4 regions of the Streptomyces sp. NBC_01471 genome follow, and region 1 is predicted to be linked to each of the others. Evidence: riboswitches for the same ligand, from Rfam matches in the RefSeq annotation. Region 1 holds a riboswitch; each other region holds the start of a gene.

Evidence for each region. A riboswitch is a leader RNA that binds a small molecule or an ion and turns the genes downstream of it on or off. The one in region 1 is predicted to bind thiamine pyrophosphate.
Region 2: it holds a riboswitch for thiamine pyrophosphate, as region 1 does, so the genes downstream of both, thiO (glycine oxidase ThiO) here and thiC (phosphomethylpyrimidine synthase ThiC) in region 1, are expected to answer to the same signal.
Region 3: it holds a riboswitch for thiamine pyrophosphate, as region 1 does, so the genes downstream of both, OG285_RS04425 (cytosine permease) here and thiC (phosphomethylpyrimidine synthase ThiC) in region 1, are expected to answer to the same signal.
Region 4: it holds a riboswitch for thiamine pyrophosphate, as region 1 does, so the genes downstream of both, OG285_RS07900 (thiamine ABC transporter substrate binding subunit) here and thiC (phosphomethylpyrimidine synthase ThiC) in region 1, are expected to answer to the same signal.

The regions. Positions count from the first base shown of each region.
Region 1 covers NZ_CP109450.1:3,948,679-3,951,742, reverse strand. The annotation lists gene thiC (phosphomethylpyrimidine synthase ThiC) at 88-1,863, opposite strand; TPP riboswitch at 1,856-1,982, opposite strand; gene OG285_RS17350 (YibE/F family protein) at 2,054-3,064, shown strand, end outside.
Region 2 covers NZ_CP109450.1:6,099,299-6,102,362, reverse strand. The annotation lists gene OG285_RS27315 (NAD(P)/FAD-dependent oxidoreductase) at 1-1,127, opposite strand, end outside; TPP riboswitch at 1,222-1,334, shown strand; gene thiO (glycine oxidase ThiO) at 1,332-2,534, shown strand; gene thiS (sulfur carrier protein ThiS) at 2,531-2,797, shown strand; gene OG285_RS27300 (thiazole synthase) at 2,805-3,064, shown strand, end outside.
Region 3 covers NZ_CP109450.1:1,003,627-1,006,690, forward strand. The annotation lists gene OG285_RS04420 (adenylate kinase) at 1-313, shown strand, start outside; gene OG285_RS04425 (cytosine permease) at 340-1,743, opposite strand; TPP riboswitch at 1,726-1,820, opposite strand; gene OG285_RS04430 (alpha/beta hydrolase) at 1,939-2,622, opposite strand; gene OG285_RS04435 (chitosanase) at 2,889-3,064, shown strand, end outside.
Region 4 covers NZ_CP109450.1:1,803,453-1,806,516, forward strand. The annotation lists gene OG285_RS07895 (ABC transporter permease) at 1-855, opposite strand, end outside; gene OG285_RS07900 (thiamine ABC transporter substrate binding subunit) at 945-2,069, opposite strand; TPP riboswitch at 2,142-2,245, opposite strand; gene rlmN (23S rRNA (adenine(2503)-C(2))-methyltransferase RlmN) at 2,275-3,064, opposite strand, start outside.

The DNA.
Region 1 (3,064 bases):
TAGGAACCGGCCGGTGCGAGGCAGGTTGGGCCCGGTACGGGACCGGCCGGTACGGGACCGGCCCCGTACCGGGGGCACATGGCGTCGTCAGTCGGCGATCGGCAGGTACACCCGGTTGCCGCTGGCCGCGAACTCCTTCGACTTCTCCGCCATCCCCGACTCGATCTCCTCCTGGCTTCCGCCGTGCTCGCGGCGGATGTCCTGGGAGATCTTCATCGAGCAGAACTTCGGCCCGCACATGGAACAGAAATGCGCGGTCTTCGCCGGCTCGGCCGGCAGCGTCTCGTCATGGAACTCCCTTGCCGTGTCGGGGTCGAGAGCGAGATTGAACTGGTCCTCCCAGCGGAACTCGAAGCGTGCGTCCGAGAGCGCGTCGTCCCACTTCTGCGCGTCCTGGTGCCCCTTGGCGAGATCCGCCGCATGGGCCGCGATCTTGTACGTGATGACGCCGGTCTTCACGTCGTCCCGGTTGGGCAGCCCCAGGTGCTCCTTGGGCGTGACGTAGCAGAGCATGGCCGTGCCCCACCAGGCGATCATCGCCGCCCCGATGCCGGAGGTGATGTGGTCATACGCCGGGGCCACGTCCGTGGTGAGCGGGCCGAGCGTATAGAAGGGGGCCTCCTCGCAGATCTCCTGCTGGAGGTCGATGTTCTCCTTGATCTTGTGCATCGGGACGTGACCGGGACCCTCGATCATCGTCTGTACACCATGACGTTTGGCGATCGTGTTGAGTTCCCCGAGGGTGCGCAACTCCGCGAACTGCGCCTCGTCGTTGGCGTCCGCGATCGACCCCGGCCGCAGTCCGTCGCCCAGCGAGTAGGTGACGTCGTAGGAGGCCAGAATGGACGAGAGCTCCTCGAAGTTCTCATACAGGAACGACTCCTTGTGGTGCGCCAGGCACCAGGCCGCCATGATCGAGCCGCCCCGCGAGACGATCCCGGTCTTGCGGCGTGCGGTGAGCGGCACGTACCGCAGCAGCACCCCCGCGTGCACCGTCATGTAGTCGACGCCCTGTTCGGCCTGCTCGATGACCGTGTCCTTGTAGATGTCCCAGGTCAGCTCCTCGGCCTGGCCATCGACCTTCTCCAGGGCCTGGTAGAGCGGGACCGTGCCGATCGGCACGGGGGAGTTGCGCAGCACCCACTCGCGGGTGGCGTGGATATTGCGCCCGGTGGACAGGTCCATGACCGTGTCTGCGCCCCATTTGGTGGCCCAGGTCATCTTGTCCACCTCCTCCTCGATGGAGGAAGTGACCGCGGAGTTGCCGATGTTGGCGTTGACCTTCACCAGGAAGCGCTTCCCGATGATCATCGGCTCGATCTCCGGGTGGTTGACGTTGGCCGGCAGGACCGCCCGGCCGGCGGCGATCTCCTCCCGTACGACCTCGGGGGAGACGTTCTCCCGGATCGCGACGTACTCCATCTCCGGGGTGATTTCCCCGCGCACGGCGTACGCGAGCTGGCTCACCGCGCGCCCTTCGCGCCCCCTCCTGGGCTGGCGGGGACGGCCGGGGAAGACCGCGTCGAGGTTACGGAGCCCTCCGCGCGGCGATGTGTGCTTGATCCCGTCGTCCTCGGGGCGGGCCGGGCGGCCCGCGTACTCCTCGGTGTCGCCGCGGCCGATGATCCAGTTCTCCCGGAGCGGGGCGAGCCCGCGCCGGACATCGGTCTCGACGGTGGGATCGGTGTACGGGCCTGACGTGTCGTACAGCGTCACGTCCTGCCCATTGGTGAGGTGCACCTGCCTGACGGGCACCCGGAGATCCGCGCGCGAGCCCTCCGGGCCCGCGACATATCCCTTGTGCCAGCCCGGCTTGCGCTCGTCCTGATCGGTGGCAGGCGTGCGTGCATCCACTGTGGTCATGAGACCTACTCCCTACGCCGGCATTACCCGGTAACAGGTTCGGCGGTCGGCGCAGCTCTCAGCAGACTGCTGATCAGCGCCCTCTCAGCCCGGTGCTCCGAGCTCCCGCGTGTGCAAAGGTGCCCCCCACGCTAGTGCCCAAGAGCGCACGCTGAACAGAGGGCCTCCCCCTTCTTGCGATGATCTGGCGGTGACACCACTCCCTGAACCGTCCCCCGGCGGGCACGGCCACCCGCACGGTCACGGCCCTGCCGCGCCGGTGTCCAGGCACCTGCGCAAGGTCATCGCAGCCGTGCTGATTCCCTTCGCGGCGGCGGTCGTTGCCGGTCTCGCGGTCTTCTGGCCGGACGGGGACCCGCACCATGCCCGCAGCGGTGTCGGGTTCGACCGGCAGACCCGGCAGGGCAAGGTGGTGGAGATCACCGCGGTCAACTGCAAGGACCTGCACGCCGACCAGTCGTCGACGGCCGACGGGGGCGGGAGCGGGAGTGGTACCGACGGCGAGAGCGCGGCGGAGCAGCAGGCCGGTGCCGGTGCGGCCCCGCAGGGCGCCCCGTGCAAGAAGGCGAAGATCGAGGTGACGAGTGGCAAGGACAAGGGCCGCACCTTCGCCGAGATCGTCCGGTCGGACTCCCCGCGCCAGTTGCACCAGGGGCAGGGCGTGATCGTCGCGTACGCCCCCGACGCCCCCCGCGACCTGCAGTACTCGGTGTCCGACGTGGACCGGAAGTTCCCGCTGGCGCTGCTCGCCGGGATCTTCGCGCTGGTGGTGGTCGCCGTGGGCCGGTTGCGCGGGCTGATGGCTCTGGTCGCGCTGGCCGTCAGCTTCGCCGTGCTGACGCTGTTCATCCTGCCCGCCATCCTGCACGGTTCGAATCCGCTGGTCGTGGCGGTCATCGGGGCGAGCGCCATCATGCTGATCGCCCTCTACACCTGCCACGGCCCGACGGCGCGGACCTCGGTCGCCGTCATCGGCACCCTGATCTCGCTGATGCTGATCGGGCTGCTCGGTTCGCTCTTCATCGGCTGGGCCGGCCTGACGGGCAACACCGACGACAGCACCGGACTGATCCACGGCCTCTACCCGCACATCGACATGAGCGGGCTGCTGCTGGCGAGCGTCATCATCGGATCGCTCGGGGTGCTGGACGACGTGACGGTCACACAGACCTCAGCGGTCTGGGAACTGCACCAGGCCGAT
Region 2 (3,064 bases), 2.2 Mb from region 1:
AGCTTCCGGCCCTGGGCCAGGTCCCGGGGCCTGCCGACGGCGAGCACCGCGACCAGCCGCCCCTCCCGCAGCCAGCACACCGACCAGGCCGGACCGGACGGGTCGCCGCGCCGGACCAGGGTGTCGGCGGCCGCGTGGTGGCCCGCGTACTGGACGAACCGGCCGAACTGCTCGGACCAGAAGTACGGCACCGGGTCGTAGACCTGCGGCGTCTCGCCGATCACGTCCGCCGCCACCGTGCGCGGCCCCTGGAGGGCGTTGTCCCAGTGGTGGACCAGCAGCCGCTCGCCGTACCGGCGGGAGGGGAAGGACGCGCAGTCGCCGACCGCGTACACATCGGCGACCGAGGTGCGCAGCCGCTCGTCGGCGGTGACCGAGCCGTCGGTGCCCAGCGCGATTCCGGAGCCGGCCAGCCAGCCGGTCGCGGGCCTGGCCCCGATGCCGACGAGGACGGCCGCGGCGGGCAGCCGCCGCCCGGACTCCAGGACCACGGCCCCCGGCTCGACGCGGGCCACGCGTGCGTGGGTGACGAGTTCGGCGCCGCTGTCGGCGTACCAGTCGGCCATGGGCGCCGCGATCTCGGCCGGCAACGCCCCGACGAGCGGCCGGCCGGCCGCCTCCACCACCGTCACCGCGCACCCCGCCTCCCGTGCGGCCGTGGCGAACTCGGCGCCGATCCAGCCGGCGCCCACCACCACGACGTCCCGCCGGTCGGCGAGGACGGCCCGCAGCCGCCCCGCGTCGTCGAGCGTGCGCAGCAGATGGACGCCGGGAACGCCCTCGCTGCCGGGCAGCGTGACCGGGTGGGCGCCGGTGGCGACGACCAGCGACCCGTACGGGACGGGGCCGCGCGAGGTGTCCAGCTCCCGTTCCCGCGGGCGTACGCCGGTCACCTCGCAGCCCAGCAGCAGCTCGACCCCGAGCGCGCCGAAGTCGACGTCGAAGGCGGAGCCCTCGGCCTTGCCGAGCAGCACGGACTTGGAGAGCGGCGGTCTGTCGTACGGCTGGTGGGACTCCTCACCGATCAGCGTGACGGGCCCGGTGAAGCCCTGGTCCCGCAGGGCGACAGCGGTCTGCACTCCGGCCATGCCCGCACCGGCGATGACGACGTTCCTCGGCTCACTCACCCGATCACCTTAAGCAGCTGACGCACCGTCAGGACAGGGGGCCGTCCCGGGACGCCTTACGGGGCGGCGCGGACCGGGGTTAGGCTGGCCACGCTGAACCACTCGCGGGAGTCCGGGCGTACCGGGCTGAGAGGGGGGCTGGACGGCCTCCGACCGTACGAACCTGATCCGGGTCATGCCGGCGAAGGGAGGGGCTGGACGCCCATGCACGCGCATCACGCCAACCACCACGCGCACCGCACCGACCGCGCGGACACGCTGCCCGACGTACTGATCATCGGTGGCGGGATCATCGGCCTCGTCACGGCCTGGCGGTCGGCGCAGCGCGGACTGCGCACCGCCGTCGTCGACCCGCAGCCGGGCGGCGGCGCCGCACAGGTCGCGGCCGGCATGCTGGCCGCCGTCACGGAACTGCACTACGGCGAGCAGGTCCTGCTCGGTCTGAATCTGGAGTCCGCCCGCCGCTACCCGGCGTTCGCGGCGGAGCTGGAGGAGGCATCGGGGCAGGAGCTGGGTTACCGCGCCTGCGGCACCCTCGCCGTGGCACTCGACCTCGACGACCGGGCCCGTCTGCGGGAGCTGCACGCGCTCCAGCTCCGCTCGGGCCTGGAGTCCGAATGGCTCACGGGACGCGAGTGCAGGCGCCTCGAACCGATGCTCGCGCCGGGGGTACGCGGCGGGCTGCGGGTGGACGGCGACCACCAGGTCGATCCGCGGCGGCTGGCGAAAGCGCTGCTCACCGCGTGCGAGCGGGCCGGGGTCACCTTCCACCGCGGCTGGGCGGAGCGGCTGACGGTGGAACGCGGCCGGGCTACCGGCGTCGTGCTCGCCGACGGCGTCGCGCTCACCGCCGACCGGGTGGTCCTGGCGGCGGGCAGCCTCAGCGGCCGGCTCGCCGGGGTGCCGGACGCGGTGCTTCCGCCGGTACGCCCGGTCAAGGGGCAGGTCCTGCGGCTGACGGTGCCGCCCGTGTACGCGCCGTTCCTCAGCCGGACCGTCCGCGCGGTCGTCCGGGGCAGCGATGTCTATCTGGTCCCCCGCGAGAACGGGGAACTCGTGGTCGGCGCGACCAGCGAGGAGCTCGGCTGGGACACCACGGTCACCGCGGGCGGGGTGTACGAACTGCTCCGCGACGCCCACGAGCTGGTGCCCGGCATCACCGAACTCCCGCTCACCGAGACGCGCGCGGGACTGCGTCCCGCGTCGCCCGACAACGCGCCGCTGCTCGGCCCGACCGCGCTGCCCGGCCTCCTGCTGGCCACCGGGCACTTCCGGAACGGCGTGCTGCTCACCCCCGTCACCGGCGATGTGATGGCCGAACTGCTCACCACCGGGGAGCTGCCCGCCGAGGCCCGCGCCTTCACTCCCCGGCGCTTCTCTCCCGTACGACAGGAGCAGCCCGCATGAACACGCCGCCCACGCCCACGAACGTGCCGCCGGTGGACGCACCTCCCGCGGACCCGCCGCCGGTCGACGTGTCGGTCAACGGCGAGCCCCGCAGGATCGCGCCGGGCACCACCCTCGATGTGCTGGTCACCGGCCTCACCAGCGCTCCGTCGGGTGTCGCCGCCGCGGTCAACGAGACCGTCGTGCCCCGGGGCAGCTGGTCCCGCACCGCGCTCGGCGACGGCGACCGCGTCGAGATCCTCACCGCAGTCCAAGGAGGCTGAACCGGACATGGCAGACGATCCCCTCACCCTCGCGGACACCGTCTTCTCCTCCCGGCTGATCATGGGGACCGGCGGTGCGCCGAGCCTCGATGTGCTGGAGAGGTCCCTGATCGCGTCGGGCACCGAACTCACGACGGTCGCGATGCGCCGCCTCGACCCGACGGTGCAGGGCTCGGTCCTCTCGGTGCTCGACCGGCTCGCCATCAAGGTGCTGCCGAACACCGCCGGCTGCTTCACCGCGGGCGAGGCGGTCCTGACCGCGCGCCT
Region 3 (3,064 bases), 2.9 Mb from region 1:
TCTGTTGTGGGAGCGGGCCGACACGGTGGTCTGGCTGGACTATCCGAGGCGAGTGGTCATGCCCCGGGTCCTGCGGCGGTCGCTGCGCCGGACTGTGCTGTGTGAGCGGGTGTTCGGCGGGAACCGGGAGACGGTGGCGGGGTGGTTCCGCGGGGACCACCCCGCCTGGTGGGCGTGGTCCCAGCACGCGGCCCGCCGGGAGGACATCCGCCGCCGCACCCGCGACCGGCGTTTCGCGCCGCTGCGCGTGCTCCGCTTCGAGCGCCCCGAGGAGACGGCTGCCTGGCTGGAGACCCTCGGCCGCGACAGCTGATACCGGCGCGCGCCTCCCTGTTCCGCTCAGACGGCCGGGCGGCGGCGCAGCCTGAAGGGGGCGTAGACGACGAGTGCGGTGAGGAAGGCCGCGTAGTAGGCGAGGTCGGCGCCGTGCAGTGCGGCGGCCACCGGACCTGTGTAGAGACCCGTGTTCATGAACGGGACCGCTGCGGCGAAGGCGGCGCAGAATGCCACCAGTGCGGGTCGGCCGGACCGCGAACGGACGCTCTCCGTGGTGGGATCGACCGGTTCGCCCGCGCGGGCCCGGGCGAACCAGTCGACCGCGACGACGGCGACGAAGCCGGGAATCCAGTAGCCGACGAACAGCAGTACGTTCTGGAAGCGGGCGGTGGTGTCGGCGGCATGCATCCACAGCACCAGCGGGAAACCGAGTACGGCGGCGAGAGCGGCCGCGAACGGACGCGGGACGCGCAGACCGATGGTCTGCAGCGCCAGCGAGCCGCTGTAGTCGTTCATGGCGTTGCTGCACAGGGCGGCCAGCGCCACGGCCAGCAGCCCCAGCCCGCCGAGTATGCCGCCGCCCAGCAGTCCTTCGACCCCGCGGGCGGTCTGGTCGGTGAAGACCGAGGCGCCCCACAACCCGAGTGACTGGACCGCCACGAAGGAGACGCTGACGCCGAGGAGCGTGTACCAGAACATCCGCGGCCGGGAGGTGTCCTGCGGCAGGTAGCGGCTGAAGTCGCTGGCGTACGGAGCCCACGACAGCGCCAGACTGAGCGCGATGGTGCTGGTCAGTACGAACGCACCGGCGCGGTCGGCGCCGTGGGCGGCGGCCGCGTGCTGGACGCTGTCCGGGAGTCTGAAGGCCAGGGCGGCGAAAGCGGCGGCGAGCACGAAGGTCATCAGCTTCTGGAGCCGGTGGATCGCTTCGTAGCCCAGCACTCCGAGGGACCCCTGTCCCAGCATCATCACCAGTACGCCCAGCCAGAAGGGCCAGCCGCAGAGCCGGGCCAGCGCGTCTCCGCCGAACAGCCCGATGAGTGCGTCCCAGGCCACCGACGACAGCCATTGCAGCAGGCCGGGCACCAGGACGGAGCGGCCGAACGCGAGCCGGGCCAAGGGCAGTTGACCTGCCCCGGTGCGGCTGCCCCAGGTTCCGAGATACGCGGTGGGAACGGCGCCGATCAAGGTGCCCAGCACAACGGCCGCCAGGGCGGTGGGCACGTCCAGACCGAGCGCGATACCGACGGTGCCGGTGAACACGCCGGTCATGGTCAGATTCGGGGCGAACCACACGGTGAACAGCCGGCCCGGGCCGCCATAGCGATGGTGCCCGGGCACCGGGGCGATGCCGCGTGCCTCGATACGCAAGTCGCCGGGTTCGGCGGGCATCCGGCCGTCGAAGACGGATCGCGGACCTGTGGCCGACGTGCTGCTGGGAGCAGGTGGAAATGACATGAGCGACATCCCTCCGCCAGTGCTAACTGGTTCAGGTTCGGCGGGTGTGATCTCAGCCCCTGGACGGGGCACCCCGTGTCCGGTACGACGGCAAGGCTAACGTGCGGCGCCACGCTGTCCGCGGCGAGGGTGCGCAGCCGCGGGGGGCGACGGCGACGAGCAGGGGGTCGCTGTGTTCACCAGGCCGGACGCTGCACCCGCCGCTCAGCTGGTGAAGAAGTCACTGACCGCGGCGGAGAACTGTCCGGGCTCCAGCGCGTGCACGGTGTGGCCGACCGGGATCGTGATGGTCCTGCAGTCGGGGATTTCCGCTGCCATGTCGGGGATCCGCTCCTGCGGCATCGAGCTGTCCGGGCCGCCCGTCACGATCAGCGTCGGGGCGACGATCTCGCCGAGCCGTTCGGCCCACTCGGGACCGGGCTCGCGGATCTCGTTCCTGATGGCGGGCACCACGTTCCAGTCGTAGTCGACCGGGTCTTCGGGTCGCTCCGGTTCGGCCACGTCCCTGGGGTACGGCGGCGGGGTCTCCTCCAGGACGAGCCGCTCCACCCGGTCCGCGTGCTCCTGGGCGAGCAGGTAGGCGACGACGCCGCCCATGGAGTGGCCGACGACCCCGACCCGGTCCAGTTCCAGTTCGTCCAGGAAGCCGAGTACGTCGTCGCGCATGAGCTCGAACGAGTACTCGTCCGGCCAGTCGCTCTCCCCGTGTCCTCGCAGGTCGAGGGCGTACACCCGCCACTCCTCGCCGAGCACCCGCCCGGTCTCCTCCCAGGTCGCGGACGAACCGCCGAGGCCGTGCAGCAGCACCACCGGCGCGCCGAAGGGGTCGCCCCAGGTGCGGTACGCGAGCCGTACGTCGCCGACATCGACTACTGAGTGATCGTCCATACCGCAGACGCTACAGCGCGCGGGCCGGTGCATCCGCCGCCGTGGCGCACGGAGGCCGTCCGGTTGCGTGGAGTCACCTTCGGGCAAAATAGGTGATACACCCTGCCTACCTTTCGCCACCCTCCGCGCGCCATCGGTCAGGATCAGTCCGGGGCGTGTCCAATTCGCTCAACTCCTTTCACCCCAGGGGGTGTACGGCCTCCTGGGTAGCTGATAGGAAAGCTTCCTAACAGAACATCGCCGCACGAACTCCCCTTGGAGGACCGGTGAAAGCCCCCCACCGCACCACCGCTGGACGCAGCCGGAGGATCATCACGCGCACCGTGCTCGGGCTGGCCCTGGTGGCCGTCCCGGCCACCGCCTACGCGACCAACGCCCCGGCGGAGCACGTGAGTTCACACGCCACACGGCACGTCGCCACGGCGGCGACAGGACTCGACGA
Region 4 (3,064 bases), 2.1 Mb from region 1:
GATCACCGCGATCACCCCGCCGACCAGCGTCCACTGGCCCGTCCCCCGCGGACGGCGCGCGGTCTGCGCCGGATCCACCAGGCTCAGCGCGCTCTCCCTGCGCCGCACGGTCCAGGCGTGCAGCGCGAGGATCGCTCCGACCGCGGCGAACTGCACCAGTGTCAGCACGGCCGCCGTCGGCAGGTCGAGCAGTTCGGCGGTCTCCCGGTAGATCTCCACCTCCAGCGTGGAGAAGGTGGGTCCGCCGAGGATCTGCACCACGCCGAAGGAGGTGAAGGTGAAGAGGAAGACCATCAGCGAGGCGGCGGCCACCGCGGGCGTCAGCGCGGGCAGGGTCACCCGGCGCCAGGCGGCGAACCTGGAGGCGCCGAGCACCCGCGCGGCCTCCTCCTGGCGCGGGTCGAGCTGCGCCCAGAGGCCGCCCACGGTCCTCACGACCACCGCGTAGTTGAAGAAGACGTGCGCGAGCAGAATCGCCCAGACGGTGGTGTCCAGGCGTACGCCCCACAGCTGGTCGAGCAGGCCGCCGCGGCCCAGCAGCGCGAGGAAGGCCGTCCCGACGACGACGGTGGGCAGCACGAAGGGCACCGTCGCCACGGCGCGCAGCAGCTGCTTGCCGGGGAAGTCGAAGCGGGCGAAGACGTACGCGCCGGGGAGCGCGATCAGCAGCGTGAGCCCGGTCGACGCGCACGCCTGCCAGGTGGTGAACCACAGGATGTGCAGGATGTCGGGCTGGCTCAGCACGTCGCCGATCCGCCCGAACTGCCAGGTGCCGCCGGCCTTGAGGCCGCGGCCGACGATGGCGGCGACCGGGTAGGCGAAGAAGACGGCGAAGAACGTGACGGGCACGGCCATCAGCGCGAGCCGCACCGCCGTCCGCCGCCGGGCCGCCCTGTTCGCTGGCCCCGGCCCGGTCGCGGACGGCCCCTTCCGCGCCGCGGGCTCTACTTCAGGACGATCGAGGACCACGACTTGACCCACTGATCACGGTTCTTGGCGATCGTGCCGGGTGCGACGGTCTCGGGACGGGTGACCTTCGCGCCGAACTTCGTGAACACCGCGGGCTCCTTCGCGCCCTTCACCACGGGGTCCACGAACATGTTGAGCGGCATGTCCTCCTGGAACTTCTTGCTGATCAGGAAGTCGATCAGGGCCTTGCCGCCCTTCTCGTTCTTCGCGCCGTCAAGCAGCCCGGCGAACTCGATCTGCCGGAAGCAGGTGGAGGTGACGACACCGGTGGGGGCGGTCTTCGGCTGCGGCTTGGCGTACAGCACCTCGGCGGGCGGGCTCGACGCGTACGAGACGACGAGCGGCCGGTCGCCCTTGGCCTTCTTGCCGCCGGCCGAACCGGAGAAGTCGTTGTTGTACGCCTGCTCCCAGCCGTCGTCGACCTTGACGCCGTTGGCCTCAAGCTTCTTCCAGTACGCCTGCCAGCCGTCGTTCCCGTACCGGGCGACCGTGCCGAGCATGAAGCCGAGCCCGGGCGACGAGGTGGCGACGTTCTCGGTGACGAGGAGGTTCTTGTACTGCGGCTTGATCAGATCGTCGAAGCTCTTGGGCGGGGCGAGCTTGTGGTCGGCGAAGTACTTCTTGTCGTAGTTGACGCAGAGGTCGCCGCTGTCGATGGGGGTGACCCGGTGCTTCGCCGCATCGAGCTGTACCCCGGAATCGACCTGGTCCAGACCCCTGGCCCGGTACGGCGTGAAGAGGCCGTTGCTGAGTGCCCGCGACAGCAGGGTGTTGTCGACGCCGAAGAAGACGTCGCCGCGCGGGGATCCCTTGCTGAGGATCTCCTGGTTGAGCGCGGCTCCGGCGTCCCCGCTCTTCAGGACGTGGACGGTGTAGCCGGTCTCCTTCGTGAACTCCTTCAGCACGGCGGGGGACGCGGCGAACGAGTCGTGGCTGACCAGCGTGACGACCTTGGAGTTCTTGGCGCCCGAACCGGAGTCGCCGGAGCTTCCGCAGGCAGCGAGCGTCGAGACGCCCAGCGCGGCGGCCAGCGCCGTGACGGTGAGCCTCCTGGTGGTCAGCGTTCTGCCGGACGTGCGCGCTCGCTTGGTGGTACTCACTGATTCCTCCTGGGATGGGGACATCCAGGAAGAGACGCGGCCCTGCCCGCGGAAACGGGCAGGGCTGAACAGCTTGAGTAGTGACCGAACTTCCTACCCGGAATGACCCGGGCAAGGTTCAGAGGGTCTGCGGCGTGCCGCACTCTCAGCGCTGTGGCGCTCCCCTGTCGGAATATGAAAATGTGCGGCCCACGTTACACGGGCCCTACCGCTCCGCGGCCGCCAGCTGCCCGCACGCTCCGTCGATCTCCTGGCCACGGGTGTCCCGTACGGTCACGGGGACACCGTGGGCGGCGATGGCGGCGACGAACGCCTTCTCGTCCTCCGGCCGGGACGCGGTCCACTTGGAGCCCGGTGTCGGGTTGAGCGGGATCAGGTTGACGTGGACCGGCTTGCCCTTGAGGAGCCGTCCGAGCCGGTCGCCCCGCCAGGCGTGGTCGTTGATGTCGCGGATGAGCGCGTACTCGATGGAGACCCGGCGGCCGGACTTCGCGGCGTACTCCCACGCCGCGTCGAGCACCTCGCGGACCTTCCAGCGCGTGTTCACCGGGACGAGGGTGTCGCGCAGCTCGTCGTCGGGCGCGTGCAGCGAGACCGCGAGGCGGCACTTGAAGCCCTCGTCGGCGAAGCGCAGCATCGCCGGCACCAGACCGACCGTGGACACGGTGATCCCGCGCTGCGAGAGCCCGAGACCGTCCGGCTCGGGGTCGGTCAGCCGGCGGATCGAGCCGACCACCCTCTTGTAGTTGGCGAGGGGCTCGCCCATGCCCATGAAGACGATGTTGGAGAGCCGCGCGGGCCCGCCCGGCACCTCACCGTCGCGCAGCGCTCGCATACCGTCGACGATCTGGTGCACGATCTCGGCGGTCGAGAGGTTGCGGTCGAGGCCCGCCTGACCGGTGGCGCAGAAGGGGCAGTTCATACCGCAGCCGGCCTGCGAGGAGATGCACATCGTCACCCGGTCCGGGTAGCGCATCAGCACCGACTCGACGAGC